Regions from separate parts of the Paenibacillus sp. WC2504 genome, predicted to be linked through region 2. Evidence: riboswitches for the same ligand, from Rfam matches in the RefSeq annotation. Region 2 holds a riboswitch; the other holds the start of a gene.
The links. Region 2 has a riboswitch for S-adenosylmethionine ahead of ACUN27_RS10750 (hypothetical protein). Riboswitches for the same ligand answer to the same signal wherever they lie in the genome.

Region 1: linked by a shared signal. The riboswitch ahead of metA (homoserine O-acetyltransferase MetA) and the one ahead of ACUN27_RS10750 (hypothetical protein) in region 2 are both predicted to bind S-adenosylmethionine.

What each region holds. Positions count from the first base shown of each region.
Region 1 covers NZ_JBQZFH010000001.1:6,878,230-6,889,479, reverse strand. Annotated here, with positions in the region: gene tyrS (tyrosine--tRNA ligase) at 1-1,205, shown strand, start outside; gene corA (magnesium/cobalt transporter CorA) at 1,263-2,198, opposite strand; gene ACUN27_RS31105 (hypothetical protein) at 2,499-2,726, opposite strand; SAM riboswitch class I at 2,949-3,078, shown strand; gene metA (homoserine O-acetyltransferase MetA) at 3,182-4,126, shown strand; gene ACUN27_RS31095 (aminotransferase class I/II-fold pyridoxal phosphate-dependent enzyme) at 4,161-5,327, shown strand; gene ACUN27_RS31090 (trans-sulfuration enzyme family protein) at 5,327-6,499, shown strand; gene mqnC (cyclic dehypoxanthinyl futalosine synthase) at 6,635-7,771, shown strand; gene ACUN27_RS31080 (GGDEF domain-containing protein) at 7,827-8,927, opposite strand; gene ytxC (sporulation protein YtxC) at 9,122-10,063, shown strand; gene thrS (threonine--tRNA ligase) at 10,408-11,250, shown strand, end outside.
Region 2 covers NZ_JBQZFH010000001.1:2,447,296-2,458,545, forward strand. Annotated here, with positions in the region: gene ACUN27_RS10730 (cupin domain-containing protein) at 1-655, shown strand, start outside; gene ACUN27_RS10735 (DUF2569 domain-containing protein) at 1,027-1,554, shown strand; gene ACUN27_RS10740 (peptide-methionine (S)-S-oxide reductase MsrA) at 1,602-2,237, opposite strand; gene ACUN27_RS10745 (MFS transporter) at 2,267-3,649, opposite strand; gene ACUN27_RS10750 (hypothetical protein) at 3,715-4,215, opposite strand; SAM riboswitch class I at 4,314-4,446, opposite strand; gene ACUN27_RS10755 (metallophosphoesterase family protein) at 4,620-5,462, shown strand; gene ACUN27_RS10760 (glycerol-3-phosphate responsive antiterminator) at 5,489-6,121, shown strand; gene ACUN27_RS10765 (ABC transporter substrate-binding protein) at 6,314-7,627, shown strand; gene ACUN27_RS10770 (ABC transporter ATP-binding protein) at 7,649-8,728, shown strand; gene ACUN27_RS10775 (carbohydrate ABC transporter permease) at 8,730-9,602, shown strand; gene ACUN27_RS10780 (carbohydrate ABC transporter permease) at 9,732-10,514, shown strand; gene ACUN27_RS10785 (hypothetical protein) at 10,565-10,693, shown strand; gene ACUN27_RS10790 (DoxX family membrane protein) at 10,668-11,192, shown strand.

The DNA of each region.
Region 1 (11,250 bases), 4.4 Mb from region 2:
TCATTAAACGTGGTGCGGCTGAAATCATACCGGAAGATGCTCTGAAACAGAAAATTACCCGGGCAATTGTGACGGGGAAACCATTGAAAGTGAAATTGGGCTTAGATCCATCTGCGCCTGATATTCATATTGGGCACACGGTTGTCTTGCAAAAGCTTCGGCAATTTCAAGAGTTAGGCCATGAAGTTCAGCTGATCATTGGAGATTTCACGGGTCGAATTGGCGATCCAACGGGGAAGTCGGAAACGCGCAAGCAGCTGACAGAAGAGGATGTTCAGCATAATGCTCAAACGTACCAGACGCAGCTGTCCAAAATTTTGGATTTCACCAAAACAACCTTTTACTACAATTCTAGTTGGTTGGGTGAACTGAAATTTGATGATGTGCTGAAGCTTGCGGGTAAAGTAACGGTGGCGAGGATGCTGGAGCGGGACGATTTCGCCAAAAGATACGCGGCTAATCAACCGATTCATGTGCATGAATTTTTCTACCCGTTAATGCAAGGCTACGATTCCGTTTCACTTGAGACCGACATTGAGCTTGGCGGTACGGATCAGACATTTAATATTTTGATGGGACGCACGCTGCAAGGCGCCTATGAGGTGAAAGACGGCCAAGTGGCTATTCTGATGCCGCTGCTCGAAGGGCTGGATGGCACGCAGAAAATGAGCAAAAGCTTGAAAAATTACATCGGTATCGATGAGAACGCGAATGAAATTTTCGGCAAAACGATGTCGATTCCGGATTCGCTTATGCTGAAATATTATGAGTTAACGACTGCGATCTCAAGCGAGGCGCTTCAGGAGTTGAAAGAGGGACTGGAGGCGGGTTCCGTCCATCCAAGGGATGCCAAGATGAAGTTGGCGAAGGAATATGTGCGTATGTATCATGGTGCGGAACAAGCTCAAGAGGCTGAGCAGCATTTTATTACGGTCTTTCAGAAGCGGGCGCTGCCGGACGATATCGAAGAAATGCAGATCAGCGAGGAACTTCTCGAAGCTGGCCAGATCGCCATCATTAAGCTGCTTGTTTCTATGGGGCTGCAAGCTTCCAACGCAGAGGCAAGACGCAGCATTGAGCAAGGCGCAGTGAAAATTAATGAAACGAAAATGACGAATATCCATGAAACACTCCAGCCGCAGGACGGCGATATTGTTCAGGTAGGAAAACGAAAGTTTGTGAAAATTAAGCGGGTTTCGCCATAACCTAAAAAAGGGCCTCTTGTACAGCAATCCGCTGCTTCAAGAAGCCCTTCCTTTTATTTATAGCCATTCTTTTTTACGGAATAAAATATACATAGCAATACCTAACACACCCATAAACGCTAAGACGAACTCATCGCCGTGAGCGACATGGAGCCCTAGAATGTTATCAAAGTTCATTCCAAACACCCCTGTAATGAACGTCAGCGGCATGAAAATGGTTGTCAGCGCGGTAAATACCCGCATGATATCATTCGCGCGATTCGCCAGGCTGGACTGGTAAGCTTCTCGTAAGTTCCCCATCAAATCGCGGAGCGTATCGAATGTATCCACTATTTTGACGGCATTCTCATAAATGTCGCCAAAATATTTCTGGAGCTGGTGGTCGATCAGCCTGAGATCCTTCTTGCCGAGTGTACCGATCACATCACGTTGTGGAACAAGCACTTTTTTGAGCCAGAGAATTTCCGAACGAAGTCCGATGATCTCATTCAAGTGCGTTTTTTTGGTCGCTACCAGAATATCTTCTTCCAGCTTTTCAATCTTGGCCTCGATACGGTCACCAACCGCAACGTAGTTATCGACGACAAGATCGACTAGATGGTATAGGAAACGATCGGCGCTGTTGACCTCCTCTTCCCAGAGAAACGGCTTTAAAGCGCGAAGTTCATTGATTTTTTGTCTAGTAACGGTAATAATGACATGTTTGCTAAGAAATAGATTAAGTCCGCGAAGGAAAATCTCCTCATCATCAAAACGAATGCTATTTATCACGATAAAATAATGCGAATCATAAAATTCAATCTTAGGACGCTGCTCCTCTTCGCTCAAACAGTCCTCCACGGCCAAATCATGTAGATGGAATAAAGGTTGAAGAAGTTCTAAATCCTCGATCCCTGCATCGATCCAATAAAAGCCTTGTTCTGGAGGTGTTAGTGCGACAGACACGTCTTCGACCAATGTGAAAATGCCATTCTGAACCCACCGTGTTTTCATCTGATCCACCCCTTTGCATGGAATCAGCCGGTTACGTTCATCATGTGCGCGAGACTACGAATGATGGAATAACCGACTGCATTCCTACACTATAAAATTTACAAAACTTGCAGGTGCTACTCCTCGGTTCCCCGTCCAAACGTATGCCCCCCTTTTGCGTCCATGTCGAATAATACTTGTCTAGTATAACCCTTCATATACCCTGTTTCAAGCCAAAAAGTTTGGCGCAACAAGTAAGAATGTGCTTTAGATACTCTATGGATTCAGGGCTTGTTCGGTGTCAAAAAAAACCGCCATGAATTACATGGCGGCTTTCAAGATCTTTCCTTTCATTTCTTGATAAATGTCTATCAGTTCAGGATTACCTCGGAGCAGCAGATCTTCTTCACTCTCTGCTCCGTAGACTCGACATAATAAGGCAGCGGCATCCTCAGCTTGTTGCCTAGTTGGCTTCGATGTTTCAATTAGAGCGAAATATCGATTTAATGAAGCGAAAGCAGAGAAGTTATCCGAAGATGGTGCGGACATAATGGACCCCCTTTTGATGGTTAGATAATGTAATCAGTTTGATATTTATTTAACCCTGTTTTGAGCTATTTAAACACCAAATTACGATACATTTCGTATCAATAATATCATAGATGGACAGCCTGATGCAATTTCTTCTGTTTTACAGGTTGTCAGGATCGGTTAATGTCTTGACTTTACATTATTTTATAGTATGATGATTTTAATCGCATACGTTTCATTTTCTTATCAAGAGTAGGTGGAGGGACTAGCCCTATGACACCCGGCAACCGACAAACCTTTGCAAGCAAAGGGATGCACGGTGCTAATTCTTGCGGAACCGCTTGTAACAAGCGAATCTGGGAGATAAGAGAAGGACATTGACAGTGACATTCCATGGCCTTTCTCTGATTCCAGAGAAGGCCATTTTTGCATTTCCATACACCCAAAATAACCCATGAAGAGGAGTGAACAGGATGCCGATCAAGATTCCTGACAACCTGCCTGCCAAAGAAATTTTAAACCAAGAGAACATCTTCACCATGGACGAATCTGTCGCGTATCACCAGGATATACGTCCACTTCGCATTGCTTTGTTAAATTTGATGCCTACCAAAGAAACGACCGAGACGCAGTTGCTGCGCTTGATCGGGAATACGCCGCTGCAGGTGGAATTCGTTCTTCTGCATCCGAAAACTCATACATCCAAGAACACCTCCGTTGAACACCTGGAGATGTTCTATAAAACTTTTGACGATATTAAAGAAGAAAAGCTGGATGGCATGATTATTACTGGTGCCCCAGTCGAACAGATGGAGTTTGAAGATGTGAATTACTGGGAGGAGTTGACGCAAATCCTGAATTGGAGCAAAGAAAACGTCACTTCAACCTTGCATATTTGCTGGGCAGCCCAAGCGGGCTTGTATCATCACTTCGGGGTTCGTAAATTTGCGCTGGACAACAAAATATTCGGTGTATTCCCGCACACGGTAGAGGTGCCGAATACGAAGCTGCTTCGCGGATTTGATGAAATTTTCCACGTGCCGCAATCGCGCCACACGGATGTTCGCCGTGAAGACATTGAGCGATGTCCGGACCTGGAGATTTTATCCGAATCAGAGGAGTCCGGTGTTTATATCGCGGCAACACGTGATGGCAAACATATCTTCGTAACGGGCCATTCCGAGTATGATGCGAATTCATTGAAGTGGGAGTACGATCGGGATGTGAGCAAAGGACTTCCTATTGATATCCCCAAAAATTATTATCCCAACAATGATCCTAGCCGGCAGCCTTATAACACTTGGAGAGCCCATGCGAACCTGCTGTTCTCCAATTGGTTGAACTATTATGTGTACCAAGAAACGCCTTTTGAGCTTACCGCTAATATCAATGAAAGCCTGGCAAGTGCGTCACTGTAATTCGAACCCAAATCATGAGGAGGAACTCCCTTTGTTGAAAATCGAAAGTCGTCTCGCCCAAATTGGCTCCATCGAAGAACCTGTAACCGGAGCTGTCAGCTTCCCTGTTTATCAAGCTACTGCTTTCCGTCACCCGAAGCTCGGTCAAAGCACCGGTTTTGACTACGCGCGTACCAAAAGCCCAACTCGTAAAGTGCTTGAGGATGCGATCGCTCAATTGGAATCCGGAGATGCGGGTTTCGCATGTTCATCCGGCATGGCAGCCCTGCAAACGGTTTTTGCCTACTTTAGCCAAGGCGATCATTTGATCGTTTCCTTGGATTTATATGGCGGTACGTACCGTCTGCTCGAGAAAATCATGTCTCGCTTCGGTGTGACGGCTACGTACGTAGATACGAACGATTTGGACGGCTTGGAATCTGCCTACCGTTCGAATACCAAAGGGCTGATCATTGAGACGCCGACGAATCCACTCATGATGATTACAGATATCGAGCTTGTATGTACATGGGCCCGTAAGAAGGGTATTGTGTCCATTGTCGATAACACGCTTTTAACTCCTTATTTACAGCGCCCATTAGAGCTGGGGGCAGACATTGTCGTTCACAGCGCGACCAAATATTTGGGTGGACATAACGATGTGCTTGCCGGTTTGATTGTGACCAAGGGCAAGGAGCTTTCGGAGCAGATGGCCTTCCTTCACAATTCGATTGGAGCCGTGCTTGGGCCGCAAGACAGCTGGCTTTTGATGAGAGGTATGAAGACATTGGCGCTTCGTATGGAGCGTCATGAACAGAATGCAACAGCCATCGCGAACTTCTTGCTGGAGCACCCGCTGATCAGTGATGTTTACTACCCGGCACTGGAGTCTCATCCAGGTCATGCTATTCAAAACAAACAATCGATCGGAAACACAGGGATTTTCTCCTTTAAAGTGAAAGACGCCAGACTGGTTGAGCCAATTCTGCGTCACATCCAACTTATCGCTTTCGCTGAGAGCTTAGGTGGCGTTGAATCGCTGATGACATATCCAGCTGTACAAACGCATGCGGATATCCCGCTTGAAATTCGCCAACAAATCGGCGTGGATGACCGCCTTCTGCGCTTCTCTGTCGGCATTGAGCATCAGGATGACCTTATCGCAGATTTAGCGAATGCGCTTAGCCAAGCACAAGCGGAATTAGAAGGAGAATCCCTGTAATGAGCCATTCACCGAACGATAAACGCAAGCCGCACGGCAAATTCGCTACCAAACTCATACACTTTGGCGCTGAAATTGATGAAGTAACAGGTGCTTCCAGCGTGCCTTTATATCAAGCGTCAACCTTCCATCAAGCCGATTTGGAGGTTTCTCCGGAGTATGATTATACGCGTTCCGGCAACCCAACCCGTCAAGCCTTGGAAGACTACATTGCCCTTCTCGAAGGCGGAACGCGCGGCTTTGCTTTTGCTTCCGGCATGGCCGCGATTTCCTCGGCATTCATGCTTCTTTCACAAGGAGATCATGTGATCGTGACGGAAGACGTGTATGGCGGTACATACCGCTTGCTTACAACGATTATGAATCGGATGGGGGTTGAATCAACCTTTGTTGATATGACGGATATGGCCCAAGTTCGTGCAGCGCTGCGTTCTAACACAAAAGCAGTGTTTCTGGAAACACCTTCCAATCCGACCCTCAAAATCACCGACATCGCAGAAGTAGCTGCTTTTGCCAAAGAGCACGATTTGTTGACGATGCTGGATAATACATTCATGACGCCATATCATCAACGTCCAATTGAGTTAGGGATTGATATTGTACTTCACAGTGCAACCAAATTCCTGGGTGGACACAGTGACGTCCTGGCTGGACTTGCCGTAGTTGCGAATGACAGCTTGGGCCGCAGAATGAAGCAGATTCAGAATGGATTAGGCAATGTTCTTGGCATTCAAGATTCATGGCTGCTCATCCGCGGAATGAAAACTTTGAAAGCCCGTATGGAAGTGTCGGAGAAAAGCGCGCAAAGATTGGCACAATGGCTATCTGAACAGCCTGACGTTGAGGTCGTGTATTACCCGGGTCTTCCGAACCACCCACGTAGAGAGATTCATGAAAAGCAGTCTCTTGGCTATGGAGCCGTAGTTTCCTTTGATGTAGGTTCCGGCGAAAAAGCGAAAAAGATGCTGAGCAAAGTGCGCATTCCGCTGGTAGCCGTTTCTCTAGGCGCTGTAGAAAGCATTTTGTCCTATCCGGCTATGATGTCTCATGCAGCGATGCCGAAGGAAGTTCGCCTGCAGCGAGGCATTACGGACGGTCTTGTCCGGTATTCGGTTGGTCTTGAAGACATTGAAGACATCATTGAAGATCTGGAGCAAGCGCTTCGCGGTTAAACGTTCCGGAATTCCCAGAATAGTCATATTTGAAAAAGGTTCCTACGTATGAAAGCAGCAATTTGCTGCTTTTTTGGCATGAGTATGGTACGATAAATGGATACGAGCCATCAGAAATTAAAGGAGTGAAGAGCTGTGAAACCGATCGATCGTATTTTAAATAAAGCACAATCAGGCGGCCGAATTGATGTAGAAGAATGCATTACACTGTTCGAATCCGATCAAATAGAGAAAATTGGCGATACTGCGAATCAAATTATGAAGAAATGGCATCCGGACCCGATTACCACGTTCGTTATTGGCCGGAACATCAACTATACCAATATTTGTGATGTATACTGCAGATTCTGTGCGTTTTATCGTGCGCCTGGTTCAGCTGAAGGATATGTATTGCCGGACGAGACGATTTTCCAGAAGATTCAAGAGACACTGGATGTCAACGGTACGGAGATCCTGATGCAAGGCGGTACCAACCCGAACTTGCCATTCAGCTATTACACGAACATTCTTCGTGAGATCAAGAAGCGTTTTGACATTACGATGCACTCTTTCTCACCAGCTGAAATTATGAAAATGAAAGACGTTTCAGACGGATTATCCTTAGAAGAGGTAGTTCGCCAATTGCACGAAGCTGGACTGGATTCCTTGCCTGGCGGCGGCGCCGAAATTTTGGATGACCGTACTAGACGCAAAATCAGCAAGCTCAAAGGCTCTTGGCGCGACTGGATGGACGTCATGCAAACCGCTCACAAAATTGGTATGCACACAACGGGTACCATGGTAATCGGTTTTGGTGAGTCGATGGAGGAGCGCGCGCTTCACATGCTGCGTATCCGTGATGCACAGGACGACGTATTGATGCAGAAGCTTAATACACCTGGTTTCCTTGCGTTTATTCCGTGGACGTTCCAACCGGATAATACGAATATGAAGGCGGAGAAAGTAACACCTGAAGAATATTTGAAAACATTGGCAATTAGCCGGATTATGCTCGACAATGTGCCGAACTTCCAATCTTCTTGGGTTACAATGGGACCTGAAGTGGGTAAACAGACCCTGAGCTATGGCTGCAATGACTTCGGCTCTACGATGATTGAAGAAAATGTGGTATCCGCGGCGGGCACGACACACAAAGTCAACGTTACTTCGACGCTGGACATCATTCGCCAAGCGGGTAAAATCCCTGCGCAGCGGAACACGAAATATCAAATTTTGCGTGTTTTTGATGACGAAAACGTGAAAATTGATAAAGATTTTGTTATGCAGAATTAATAAATAAAGAGGCCTCCTTCCACTAGTGTAGTGGTTGGAGGCTTTTCTGCGTTAATTATCGCACTTCCTTCAAGGGAGCGGTGTGAATGATCGTTTTATTTTTACCCGTTTTCTTGGCTGTGTATAAGGATTGATCGGCGCCGGCGAAAAGCAGCTCTTTGGAAGTTCCAGGTTGGTACTCGCTGAGCCCGATAGAGATGGTGACAGATTGGCCGTTTAGCTCTTCCTGTTTCATTTGGGAAATTTGCCAACGAATTCGTTCGAGCAGGTCAAACACCACATCAGTGTTCTTCTCTGTGAAAATGATAGCGAACTCCTCACCGCCATATCGTGCTACAAAATCATTGAGACCCACATGACTTTTCAAGGTGCTGCTGACGTTCTTCAAAACGGCGTCACCGGCTCTGTGGCCGTAAGTATCATTGACTTTCTTGAAATTGTCGATGTCGAGCACAGCGATATGAATGCAGAAGTGACCTAAAGCGTTTTGCACAATAAGCTCATCCAAGTATTCATGGAAGGTAATATGATTGTACAAATCGGTTAGCGCATCTGTTTTGGAGAGCTTGTCCATAATAATATTTTTGATCAATAGTTCCTGTTTCAACTCCGTTGTTATTTGCAAATTGTTCAGGATTTCAACACCGCGCTTGATAATGCCGAATGTAATGATCGAAATAATGGTCAGCACCGGCAATATCGTCAGCAGATCTATGAAGGTGTAATCTGCGAGTAAGCGCAATTTGACAAGAAAAAGAATAGAGAAGGAGACTAGAGATAAACCTATGGAGTATATAATCTTAGAAAATTGCAGGTAAAAAATAGAAACGAAAATTGGAAGCAAAAGATAAAGGATAACTAGATTTATTTCATAATTGAAGAAAATAATCGTGAAGGATAAAATCGCACCGCCGCTTATAATCTGGTAATCCAAGTGATTTTTATAAAATTTATTGGTCGTTTCCAGCATAAGCAAGATGAGGATCATGGTAAGGACGGAGACAATGAGATGCCCTGACGTAAGGGATGCATCCCTTTTTGCAGTGAAAGAGTAGAGAAGTTCGAAAGGTAGTTGAATCATGACCAGGAACCAGTAGGTGTTCAGCAGCTTGCGGTTCCAAGCGTGTCTGTGCAGTTGATATGCGTCTATTTGCATGGATACTCACTCCAATATGAGACTAAAGCACTACGATGACTATCATAGCATGAAAATTTGTGGGATTGGAATAACTTTACTTAAAGATTTGATAAAGAATACTGAAAGGAAATGGCAATTTGTTCGTTGTATATCTCCTACCTATCGACCATATACTCTTAAGAGGAGGATGTATTGATGGAAGGAGTGAGGGTATGGAGCTGTTTACTATCGTGATCATGAAGGTTGATGAGTCCTATGTGCGTTCGCTAAGCGCTCAAATCGAACGTGAGCTGCAACTTTTACATATGGTTGAAAGTGGATGGACTATTGCATACGAATGGTCAGAAACACATGCATATATCCGCCTGGAATCGAAGCTGACGGACGAGGAAATTTCAGCGATGCGACGCCAAATGTTGCCGAATCTGGCTGGTGTATTGGCAGATCACATCATTGCGGACAAGGAATCAAGTATCTTGCGTCAATTGCTTATCAAAGAGTTTAAATATGAGGCCAAGGAAGATTTGGAAGCTATCGAAGGGTACTGTAAACCAACGGTTTATACAGATACAGGGACAGAGGACTTCCCTGTTCTTACCAACAGTTTCGGCATTCAGCGGCGCAGACAAGTCTTAGTCGACCAGCTAATGTTGGCATTAGAAGAAACTTCAAGGCTCAGTTTGGACGGCTTCCTGCATTTCCGTTTGCAAGATTACACGGACGAGCTGCGGGAAATCGCGGAATATGCGATAGACGAATTCATGATGGATCGCCAGTACCAGGAATTTATTTCTCTTTTGCAATATTTTGTGTATATTCAAGAAGCCAAAATTCCGGTTGTTCATCTCATTCACAAAGGCGGGCATGAGTTTGTTATTTTGAATGATCGTATGGAACTCATTGATGCCAATGAATTTGATGCTTCTTTCAAGATGGAAATGTTGGAGAAGGACATTAATTTTGAAGATATGATCGTGAGCACGTTGATAACGGTATCTCCTGCAAACATCTATATTCACACGAGAGACGCTGACATGACGATTATCAAAACGATTAGGCAAATCTTTGAAGATCGAACGACGGTGTGCTCCTATTGCCGAACATGTGACATTTATTTGGGGGAAGCCAAAAAACAAGACCTACTATCCCCTTGACCTTGGACGAAGAGCCAATTATAATAGTGAGCGAAGGCGTTAATCAAAGACAAGAACTTTCTGCAAGAGCTGTACAGAGAGAGGAGACCAGGCTGCAATCTCCTTCAGTGAAACAGATTGTTTACCCCTTTGTAGCCGTGTTGTGGAATTCTGCCTGATTTGCAGGCTGTTAGTATATAACACCGGAATCATTCCCGTTACCGAATGCTGATGAGGATTCGCCATGCTCGATAAGACATGCAGCGAATCGAACTAGGGTGGAACCACGAGCTGAGCGCACTCGTCCCTTATGGGATGCAGTGTGCTTTTTTGCGTTCAATCATATATATACAGGAGGAACGAAGATGGTTGTACAAGTGAAATTACCAGATGGCGCAGTGAGAGAGTACGCAGTTGGAACGACCATTGAGCAAGTGGCGGAATCCATTTCTTCCGGATTGAAGAAAAATGCGGTAGGCGGTAAAGTGAACGGAAAATCGGTTGATTTGTCGTTCGCTTTGGAAAATGATGCTGACGTTGAGATTTTAACGCTCGACAACGAAGCGGGATTGGAAATGTATCGTCACAGTACAGCTCATTTAATGGCTCAAGCTATTAAACGCATTTATGGCGAGAAGGCTGTAAAATTAGGAATCGGACCTGTCATTGAAGACGGATTCTACTACGACATCGATTTGGAAACACCGCTGAATCCAGAGGATTTGGTGAAAATCGAGAAGGAAATGGAACGTATTTCTAACGAAAACCTGGCGATTACTCGCCGTGTGGTTTCCCGTGAGGAAGCAATTCGCATTTTCACCGAGATGGAAGATCCGTACAAACTTGAATTAATCCGTGATTTGCCGGAAGATTCCGTGCTCACGATTTATGATCAAGGTGAATTCTTTGACCTATGCCGCGGACCGCATCTGCCATCAACTGGCAAGATCAAAGCTTTCAAACTGTTAAGCGTAGCTGGTGCCTACTGGCGCGGAGACGCGAAAAACAAAATGCTGCAGCGTATTTACGGAACTGCGTTCCCTAAAAAAGCGCAGCTGGATGAGCACTTGCATTTGCTTGAAGAAGCGAAAAAACGTGACCACCGCAAGCTGGGTAAAGAGCTGAAAATGTTCGCATTCTCCCGTGAGGTTGGTCAAGGGTTACCGCTTTGGCTGCCAAATGGTGCTAAATTGCGACGTACAATGGAA
Region 2 (11,250 bases):
TGTATCCTATATGGATTTCACTTCTCCAAACGTCCAATATTTCTACGATCTGAAGAACAATCGTACATTCACCAAGGATGCGAATAACTTCATTAATACGTTGGGTATTCAGCAGTTGAATACGCTGGGCAACGTCTCACTGCTCGACATCTATTTATCCATAGGGAATGTGGTCGAGCCGCATGTTCATCAGAACGCATCTGAACTAGTCTATTGCATTCGGGGCGCAGCGGTCGTCTCCATCTTGAATCCTTTCACCAAAATGGTGCTTAACTTCAACATTACTCCCGGTCAAGTAGCTAATATTCCTCAAGGGTGGTTTCACTGGGAAATGGCTACCGAAGACGATACGCATCTGCTCGCGATCTTCGATGCGCCGGTACCGGAATTCATCGCGGTCTCCGACTTCCTCAGACTGGCGCCGAGAAACATGCTCGCTCATACGTACTGTTTGGATCAAGCGCAGATCACGCAGGCGTTAGCTCCAATCAAGAGCACAGTCACAATAGGGCCACCTGTCGATTGCTCGCATCAACGTCAGGCGCGGCCTGATACTTACCCACCGCAAGCGGAGCCGCATCCGCAAGCTTCTTATACGGGATATGTGTCGCGGCCATCACCTTTCCCGGGCATCGGCAACGGTTATAATCGGTAGGGTTGGCTGGTCTTATACGCAAATAAAGAATCGCAATTCATTAATTGCGGTTCTTTGGGTTATTCAGGGAACTAGAGGGCGCTATTTCGAAGAAAATGCACAATTTCCATTATTAGGGGAACTACGTTCCTCTATTTTGTCAATTTTGCTGTGAAATCGGTCTTTTGAAGAGAAATAAGAGCCTGTAGTTCTGCCTAAATAGGAAACAACTCATTTTCTATAAAATAAGGGACTCCAGTTCCATTACGAGGTTTGAGGTGATGGCAATTGAGGCGGTGGCAATAGATGTTATCACGCTCACATATTAATTGACAGAATTTATTTTTTTAGGGAGTATAAAGGTAAGACGGAAAAGATTGAAAGGTGACTCAATGACAAATATAGAAAACGACTTAGCCGTAAAACTGGATAACACGACAGAAATCATGGCACCCACAGAGGAAAAAGTGAAGCCTTATGGATTTGGTGGCTGGCTTTATTTGGTAGCGATAGGCCTCCTATTAACTTTCGGGAGCTCCTTCTACTATTTGATGGATACGATACTCCCTGTTTACCAAAATGGACGTTTGTCCCAATTGTATGAGGAAAACTGGAAATACGCTTTTATTATCATTTATGAGACGGCCATGAATTTATTTTATGTGATTTTTCCAGTCATCATCGGTTATTGCATATTGAAAAAAAAGAAACGATTGAAATATTTGGCGATATATTTTTACTTGATCAATTTTGCTGCGAATGTTGGCTATTATTTTATTTCAAACACCATTGAAGAAATGGCGACTTACGAACTAATGGGGGAACAAGGCAGAAATATTGTTAAATCATTCGTTACTTGTTTAATCTGGATCCCCTATTTTATCAACTCAAAAAGAGTGAAAAATACATATACGAATTAAAAAGAAAAAGGCAGCCTATCTAACCAGATCGGCTGCCTTCAGTCCTCTTACCATTTTATCCCTCTAATGAGTCGAATGATCTCTTCTTGCTCCTCACCGCTAATCAGCCATGTCCGGATTTCGTTGATGATTTTATCCAAATTCGTGTACCCTTTCGCCAGTCCGTTTAATCTTGCTGCCAATGTTGCGTTGGTCAGTTCTTCCTCGGTTGGAAAAAGAGTTCTCAACTTGTCGATGGCATCGGGATACCGTTTCAAATAATATTTCTGATGTCTGTCCTCAGCTGGGTAAAAGCCTTTAAAAGGAGCAACCTCGGTGTCCGGCATGCCCTTTCCTTGTTCCTCGCTGTTCGCCATGACTTTGTTGACTACGCTCATCTGATTAGGGTCGCGATACAACACTATGGATCTGTACTGCCGGCCTTTGTAATCATTTATATTTACTGGATTATGGTTGCTCCAGAACACATGCAGGATGGCTTCCAAACTCACGATGCTGGAATCAAAGTCCATTTCGACGGTCTCGGAGTGGTCTCCAAGCTGCCGGTAAGTAGGGTTCTCTACCGTTCCTCCAGCAAAACCCACACGTGTTCTCGTGATACCGGCCAGCTGCCCGAACAAAGCATCCGGACTCCAGAAGCACCCCATCCCCAGGGTTACCGTTTGGTTGTTGCTGTTATTCATCGCGCTCACCTCCATATGTTGTGACAAAGCTACTGCGACTGGACTTGTTCCGTACCGCTTCTCGCTCTAAGAAACATGCGAAGGGACAATAGAAGCATCAGTACGCTGATGATCACGCACCCGATAATCAAACTGTGAAAGTGCGCGGTTGTGATTTGAGTGCTAAAAACTGTTCCGAGCAAGCTCGAAGATAATATGGTTCCCATAAAACGCGAAGTCATGAACATGCCCGAGGCAATGCCGGTCTCTGCTGTTGTAACATAAGAATACAGGGCGGTTTGCAGCCCGAGATTCTGAAACCCGTTGCTGATGCCAAGTACAGATAAGCAGATAAAAATCCAAACCGCAGTGGAGCTATCGTGAATCGTTAACAACAGGGAGGTTCCAGCCACAACGAATAACGTACCGACGAGCAGTGGAGTTCGCGAACCGGAACGGTCAATCCACCTGCCCACAAGGGGGGTAACGAGGATGCCGAAGCCTGAAATGGAAAGCATGATTAATCCCACTTCTTGCCCATTGTAATGCCGCACCTGCTGCAAATACGAAGGGATACCAAACATAATTGAGTAAAACACAATGTTGACTAAAATGAATTGCAAATAAACGAAGCAAACATCGACATTCCGCTTAAGAAACAGGACATCGATAAACGGCTGCTTTCGCTTGGATTCATACCAGTAAAAGCCTGCGCTGAGCACTAGACTAAGCAGGAGCAGCAGCCAGTTGACACCGGATTTGAACGATAGGAAAAAGAACAGCCAGCTAAAGATCAGCGCGGTAAAAAAGACGATGCCAGTTATGTCCAAAGAACCTGCACCTGCCTGCTTCCGGGGTGTATCCTTAGGCATCATTCGGAGAGCGAGTACGAATGACACGACGATAAACGGAAAATTAATGAGAAAAATAGACGGCCAGTCGCTATATTGGATCAAAAATCCTCCGAGCGATGGACCTAGTGCCGCTGAGGTGGAGGAGAACACCGACATGACACTTAGCGCTCTCGCTTGATTCGTCGTAATGACCGAGCGGATGATGCCCATGCCATTTGGGAATAGGGCGGAGCTGCCGATCGCTTGAATGACACGAAACGTCATCAGCCAGCCAAAGCTCGTTGAAAGCGGCGCCAGCATGGAGGAAACGGTGATGAGGGCGAGTCCGAGCATGAAGATTTTTTTACGGCCGAATAAATCGCCGACCTTCCCCATGACAGGCTGTGCGACCGCACTAGCGACATAGTAGGTTGCAATAAGCCATGAAATCGAGGCATACGTGACATGAAACTCTTCCTGCAGCCTGGAAAAAGCGACGGAAATCATGGTCGTGTTCAAAGGGTTGAGCAACGTCCCCAAAGCTACAGCTGTAATGAGCCATAGATGGCCGGTTTTGTTTGATTTGGCGGTATCTGACAAGAAGATGAACTCCTTTCAATGGTTCTGCAATCTAACATAAGTATTTTTTAATTGCCAATTTATGTTTAAAAGGAGATATACGCTTGAGCATGATTGTATAAGTAGGCCCGATCCAAGATATATTTTTGACCCTTGTGCGGTTGTGAGACTGATTCCGTTTGTTCAATTAGATCCTGTAAGGCGGACTCCATCAATTCTTTTCTCACGGGTCCCCACGCCTCTTGTTTTAGCAGCGTATAGTTCATACTTTCGGTCAAAGTCAGCCCTTTTATCCGCTGAAAAAGAGCAACCCACGTAGTCAAATCGCACTTCAGGCTTCTAGAAGGGATTGCAAATTCCTTGAAGCCAACAGCCCCCGCATTAGTGGAGATAGCAAGAAGTCCATAGATATGTTCGACTCCGTTTGCAAGTTGCAGCTCATCGATGAGCTCGTGGTCATACCGAAAACATTCTATTCGGGTAATCTTGACTGTTGAATGCAGCAAAGCGATTTGAAGGGGAGGGCGATCCTGGTAAAATTGGGCGGTTTCCATAGTCGTAATTCTTTCATTCATTGTGATTGACATCTTGTCACATCCTTAAACAAGTGTAATGGCTCGAAAAAGCAAAAATGACCTTCTCTGGAAACAGAGAAAGGTCATAGGAATTCAAAGTCATCGCCTCGCTCTTATCTCCCAGATTCGCTTACCTAATACAGCGTCTCCGCAAGAATTAGCACCGTGCATTCCTTTGTGATCAAAGGTTTGTCGGTTGCCGGGTATCATCGGGCTAGTCCCTCCACCTACTCTTGATAAGAAAAATCAACCTATTCGATTACGTTCAATATTACTACAAAGCACTCTGTTGTCAAGGGTAAAATTATGGTTACATATTTACAAAATTTATAAATGAAAAGGTAAACCAAATTAATACAAGCAAATTATCATGATTATGAGTGTCATCAAATTTTAGTGAGAGAAGGAGTGATCTTATGAAGCTAGTTGTAATGGGAGATTTGCATTATCACGAAATTAATGAAACAATTCCAGGTTGGTTAGAAGCACGGAATGAATTCTATGAAACTCTGCTGGGACGATTTTTAGAATTGGAAGGTGATGCTCATATTTCTCTGGGGGATTTGACAAATTACGGGCATTCCTCGGAGCTTCGTGATGTGTATGCGTTGCTGCGAGAAAGTGATAGAACGTTCTACCACGCTTTGGGCAACCATGATCTGTATGCTCAAACGAGAAGGGAAGTACTCGAAATAACGGGACAACATCGCTATCACGCTGTAGAAAATGAGAAAGCCGTGCTTGTCTTCCTAGATACAGCAAAAGAAATGGATTTTGAGGATTGGGGAGGCTCGGTTGACGAAGAGCAATTGACATGGTTTGAAGATGTCATAACGGCATCGGGGACGAAACCCGTCTTAGTTTTTGCTCATCATCCGATACATAACACGACAACCAATTCCGATAAAGATAAAGGCTCCATTCACCCAAGCATCGATATGTGGAAGATCTTAAGCAAGAAAGAAGGCGTAGGGATCTATTTTAACGGGCATACGCACATTGATTCTATTGTTAAGCAAAATAATTGGACGTTTGTTCAACTATCTGCTTGTCTCGATCAGCATGGATTACGGATTGTGGACGTTGAACAAGATGAAATTCGTATTTCAGCTATTGATTTTACGGATGCAGCCCTGACAGGGAATGTTGAGATGTTATACAACAATATGAAACATTTTAGACATAATGCTAGCGCACGCGGGACAGATTCAGAACGGGAGTGCATCGTCTCTTTGCGAATAGAAGCGGAACAACGATAGTTCCTGATCAAGGGAGGTCTTGATGGATGAAAAAGCTTAAGCATGACGAAGGCGGAATGTTTTTTGAAAGATTAAGCACGCACCGCATGGTGGCTTCCATCAAGGAGCCAAAACAAATCGAAATTGCCTTATCTCTTAAACACCAATTAAGCGGTGTATTCCTCTTAACCGGTCATATCGGCGTCATTAAAGGCTATGTAGATTTGTTCAATAAGCACCAGCTGCCTGTCTTTCTGCACTTGGAGAAAATAGGAGGCTTAAGTACCGACGCTTATGGTATGGACTATTTGGCCAAAGTGATTAAACCAACGGGCATTATTACGACGAAAACGAATGTTGTAAAAACAGCGAAAAAAATGGGCTTGCTTGCCATTCAACGCTTTTTCCTAGTCGATACGGAAGGCGTGGAGAACATATTCAAAAGTCTTGCTCAAGTGGAGCCAGACATCATTGAGGTCATGCCGGCACGAATTCCGCAGATGATCGGAGAAATCAAGAAGTTCACGACCCTTCCCATTATTACAGGCGGTTTGGTGTACGAACGAAGCCAGGTCATGGATGGATTTAAACACGGAGCAACGGCAGTATCTGCTTCCAAAACAGATTTATGGCGAGAGATCTATGCGACCGAAGAAAACATCATTCGGAATATTGGTTGATGGAATAATTTTCATAATATTAATAACCACTTAACACTCATTTAATACTGGGCGATTATGATGAAGCCAGACAAGTAAATAGATGTAGGTTGGAGTAGTGGAGAAGCCTGATTAGCGGCCGACTTGAAGTCGGCGGTTGATTTAGGCTTCTTTCTTTTTAGGTTCATACTAAAAAATTGGGAGGAACTACAAATGTTTAAGAAAAAATTAGTATCGATTCTTGCGGTAAGTTCAATCATCATGCTTTCAGCATGCGGAACAGGTGGTGCGGGAGACAAGGCTGTTTCGGGTTCTGCCAATACGGCTTCCTCTCCACAAGGCAAAATCGTCATTAAATATTGGACAGCTAACGGTGGGAAAATTGAAGAAGCCAAACAAAACCTTGTGAAGAAGTTTAATGAGTCACAGAACAAAATTGAAGTTCAGCAAGCCAACCAAGGCAACTATGATGATCTTCATGCGAAAGTGCAAGCGGCATTCGCTGCTGGGAACGCACCTGCCGTTTTTGACCTCGAGATTGCCTCTACCGGGATTTTCGCCCGCTCAGGCATGCTTGTAGATTTGACTCCTCTTGCAGCAAGGGATGAGGCGCAAGTCAATATTAAGGATTTTAACCCTGGTCTTATGGGGAATGCGTATATTGATGGCAAGCTGTATGGGATTCCATTTATGAGAAGCACCCCGATCTTTTACAAAAATGTCACGATGCTAAAAGATGCCGGTTTGGACCCTGCCGGTCCGAAAAACTGGAAGGAATTAGAGGAATATTCCCGCGTGCTGAAAGCAAAAGGGAAGACTCCGATGACGATGGCCGTTGGTGTTTGGGAATATGAGGCGCTCGTTGCACAAAGCGGTGGTAAGGTACTAAGCGAGGACGGGAAAAAAGCTACTTTTAACTCTCCTGAAGGCGTTGCACCTGTAGAGTTTTGGAAGAAGATGTCCGATGACGGCTTGATCAAATTTACGGTAGGAAAGACGGCAGGTGCTGACGCGGAGAAAGACTGGACCAACCAAATTTCCGCTTTTAAAATCGGATCTACGGCAGGCGTTTCAGCAAGCTTAGAGGTTGCGAAAGGAAATAACTTCGTAATGGCAACCGACTTTATGCCTGCTAATAAATCTTATGGAGTTCCAACAGGCGGATGCCAATTGGCCATCACGTCCAAGCAGAATGACGCTGAAAAAGAAGCAACTTGGGAGTTTGTGAAGTTCATGACATCCAAAGAAAACACAATCTATCAGCATAAATATGTAGGCTACCTGCCTAACCGTCTATCTGCTTTGCAAAGTGAAGAGCTGCAAAACTACTATAAAGAGTTCCCGCAATACAAAGTAGCTTCCGATCAATTACAATATGCTGTCCTTCGTCCGAACGCAAATGCTTACGCTGAAGTTTCGAAAACGATCATCGATGCTATGACGAAAGCCATCCTTGAAAAAGATGTCAAACCGCAAGATGCCATGAACGAGGCTGCGGAAAAAGCGAATAAATTGTTGAGCAAGTAATCAGGGTAAGGAGATGAACGTATGGCAAAGATCCAACTAGTCAATATCGGCAAAAAGTATAAAGACGATACGATTATCAGCGGTCTGAATCTGACGATCAAAGATGGGTCATTTACCGTGCTTGTCGGCCCATCCGGCTGCGGCAAATCAACAACCTTGCGCATGATTGCAGGACTTGAAAAACAGACCGAAGGACAAATATGGATTGGTGACAAATGTGTAAACGATACACAGCCTGGACTTAGGGATGTCGCCATGGTTTTCCAAAACTATGCGTTATACCCAACCATGACCGTACGTGAAAATATCGAGTTCGGGCTTAAGAACAGAAAAGTACCCAAAATGGAGCGGGAAACGTTAATTCGCGATATCTGTGAAATCGTTGCGTTAACGCCTCATCTGGATAAAAAGCCGCAAAACTTATCCGGGGGACAGCGTCAGAGGGTTGCCTTAGCCCGGGCGATGGTCAAGAAGCCCAAAGTATTTATTTTGGATGAGCCGCTCTCCAATCTGGACGCTAAGCTGCGCAACCAGATGAGAACAGAGTTGATTCAGCTTCATAAAAGGCTGGGCAGCACATTTGTTTATGTTACCCATGATCAAGTGGAAGCAATGTCGATGGGCGATGAGATCGTTGTTATGAATAAAGGAGTTATTCAGCAGTCGGACTCGCCTTTAAAGCTTTATAATGATCCGGTAAATGTTTTCACAGCGCAGTTTATCGGTACCCCTGCGATGAATGTTTTTGATTATGGCCATGTACAAGGGTTAAAGGTAGAGGCAGCTTCGGAGATCGGGTATATCGGCTTCCGGGCTGAACATGTGCTCATGTCTCCGAAAGATCGCACAGACGGGTTTGTCATGGAAGGTGAAATTATTACCAGAGAAAGCCTGGGAGCGGAAAATATTTATCAGATCGATTCACACATGGGGACGTTTTTCGTAAAAACCTTCCTTACCGCTTTGGAAACGAATGATCATATTAACGTATTGATTCCTTATGATCAGCTTTACTATTTTGACTTACAGGGCCAAAGAATTCGCGACATTTCCAGACATGTACAACGTGAGAAAATCCTTGTTGCTGGCGGCGGTGTTTAATATGACCATATGGGGAAAACTGCGTCCGTATGCCATGGTGGCTCCGGCCATTACCGTGTTTTCGTTGTTTTTTATCTATCCGATTCTTTATATGATGTACCTGAGTATGTATGATTGGAATTTTATTAGCCCTAACAAGAACTATGTCGGGATGCAGAACTTTACGGATCTCTTAACGGAAAAAGAATTTATACAAGTAATAAACAACACATCCATCTATACCGTTTTAACGGTTACGTTCATCATTGGACTTTCCTTAATTTTAGCGCTTTGGCTGAATAAAACGGGTGTGTTTCAAAGTTTTGTGCAAGGAGCGATCTTCAGTCCGCATATCGTTTCTTGGGTATCCATTTCCATGATTTGGGCTTGGGTGATGGACCCGCAATATGGTTTATTAAACTGGTTTATCGGTTTGTTCGGCTTTGCTAAGCTCGCCTGGCTCTCCTCGCAAAAGACATCGCTGATTTCGTTAGTTATCGTCGCCGTCTGGAAGGGGCTTGGCTACAATACCTTGGTATTTATCGCCGGTTTGCAAAGCATTCCGAAGGACATCTACGAAGCGGCAGCACTGGATCGGTCGAAGCCTTGGACGACTTTTTACAAGTTGATACTTCCGATGCTTTCGCCTACAATCTTTTTCCTGGTGATCATTAATATGATTGGATCCTTTCAGGTTTTTGAGACGATCGCGATCATGACGCAAGGTGGACCGGTTAACACAACGAATACCCTTGTTTATTACATATACGAATACGGTTTCCGGTTCTTTAAAATTGGTTACGCCTCTGCGGCGGGAGTCATCCTGCTGTTCATTGTCGGCGTGTTAACCATCATCTACTTTAAACTGATGTCCAAACGCGTACATTATCAATAAAAGGAAGTGATTCCACTGAAAGCTGAACAGATCATGGATGCGGATCGTACGTTGTTATATGTAAACAGTAAAGAAGAAATTGCATCAAAAATACTACAATATGTAACCCGTGCAATTAGCGTGATTGGCATGATTGGGCTCGTCCTCATTTTTGCAATGCCCTTCATATGGATGCTCTCTACGTCCCTTAAAACGCTGCCGGAAACGATGATTTTCCCGCCGAATTGGATTCCAAAACAGTTCATTTGGAGCAATTATGCCAAAGCGTGGGGATCAGGCCCGTTCTTACACTATATTTCGAACAGTATCATAATCTCGATCAGTATTCTCGTTTTGCAGATGCTTACGATTATTCCAGCGGCTTATGCCTTTGCTCGTTATAAGTTTAAAGCGTCGGGAATTTTGTTCGGCATGGTGATGGTGACCTTAATGATCCCATCTCAATTAATTTTCTTGCCGGTTTATTTACAGTTGAGTGCTTGGAAGCTCCTGAATACGCATCTTGCGCTTATTCTTCCCTTTGCGTCCAGCGCCTTCGGCATTTTCCTCTTGCGGCAATCGTTTAAACAAGTGCAGGAAGAATTAATTGAAGCAGCGCGGCTTGATAGCGCCAAAGAGTGGCAAATTATTGTGAAATTAATGGTGCCTATGGCGAAGCCGGTGCTGGCGACCTTTGCTTTGTTCAGCTTTATTGCGCATTGGAACGATTATTTCTGGCCGCTTGTTATGACGACAGATGATGTTGCGAGAACGCTGCCTTTAGGGATTGCCAAGATCCGGGAAGAAGAAGGGGTCGCGAATTGGAACGTGCTTATGGCCGGGAATATGATTCTGGTAACGCCAATTCTCATTGCTTTCTTTTTTGCACAAAGACATATTATTCGAGCTTTCGTGTATACCGGGGTAAAATAATCCGTTGAAAATTAAATAGGATGGAGAAGGAGGTGTGATCAACTGGGATCATGCCTTTTTCTTTTGAAATTGATAAGCGTGTGATTTTTATCACATACATCTCTTTTGCTGAAAGCTACAATAAAAGCATAAAAGAAAAAGGAGATGGTTCGGATGATGAAGTGGCTCAGAGAGAATAAGTACGCAGCAATGTTATTGACACTCGTTCGGTTGTATGTGGGGTGGGCATGGATCGTAGCCGGATGGCACAAAATAACCGGCGAAAAGGCATTTGACGCTACAGGCTACTTGAAAGGTGCCATTGCTAAGCCGGTTCTTGAGACAGGTACAACGGATTTGGTCTATGGCAACTTTGTAGCTTTCTTAAAAAACTTCGCGCTTCCACACGTTGGCATCTTTAATGTAGTCATTCCTTGGGGCGAATTATTGGTCGGTTTGGGGCTTCTGTTGGGGGCTCTGACAACAACAGCGGTCTTCTTCGGATTAATCATGAACTTCATGTATATGTTCGCAGGAACAGTTAGCACGAATCCCTGGTTAGTGCTGCTTGGTTTCATTGTCTTGGCAGCTGGTGCCAACGCGGGGAAATTTGGGGTAGATCACTTGATCTTACCGTATTTGCACAAATGGTTCGATAAGATCGTTAACAGATTTCATCTAACATTTAAGCTTAGATAACATGAGGGTAGAATCAAATGAACGAATTCAGCAAAGCGCCTGTTCTTCCACTCATAAA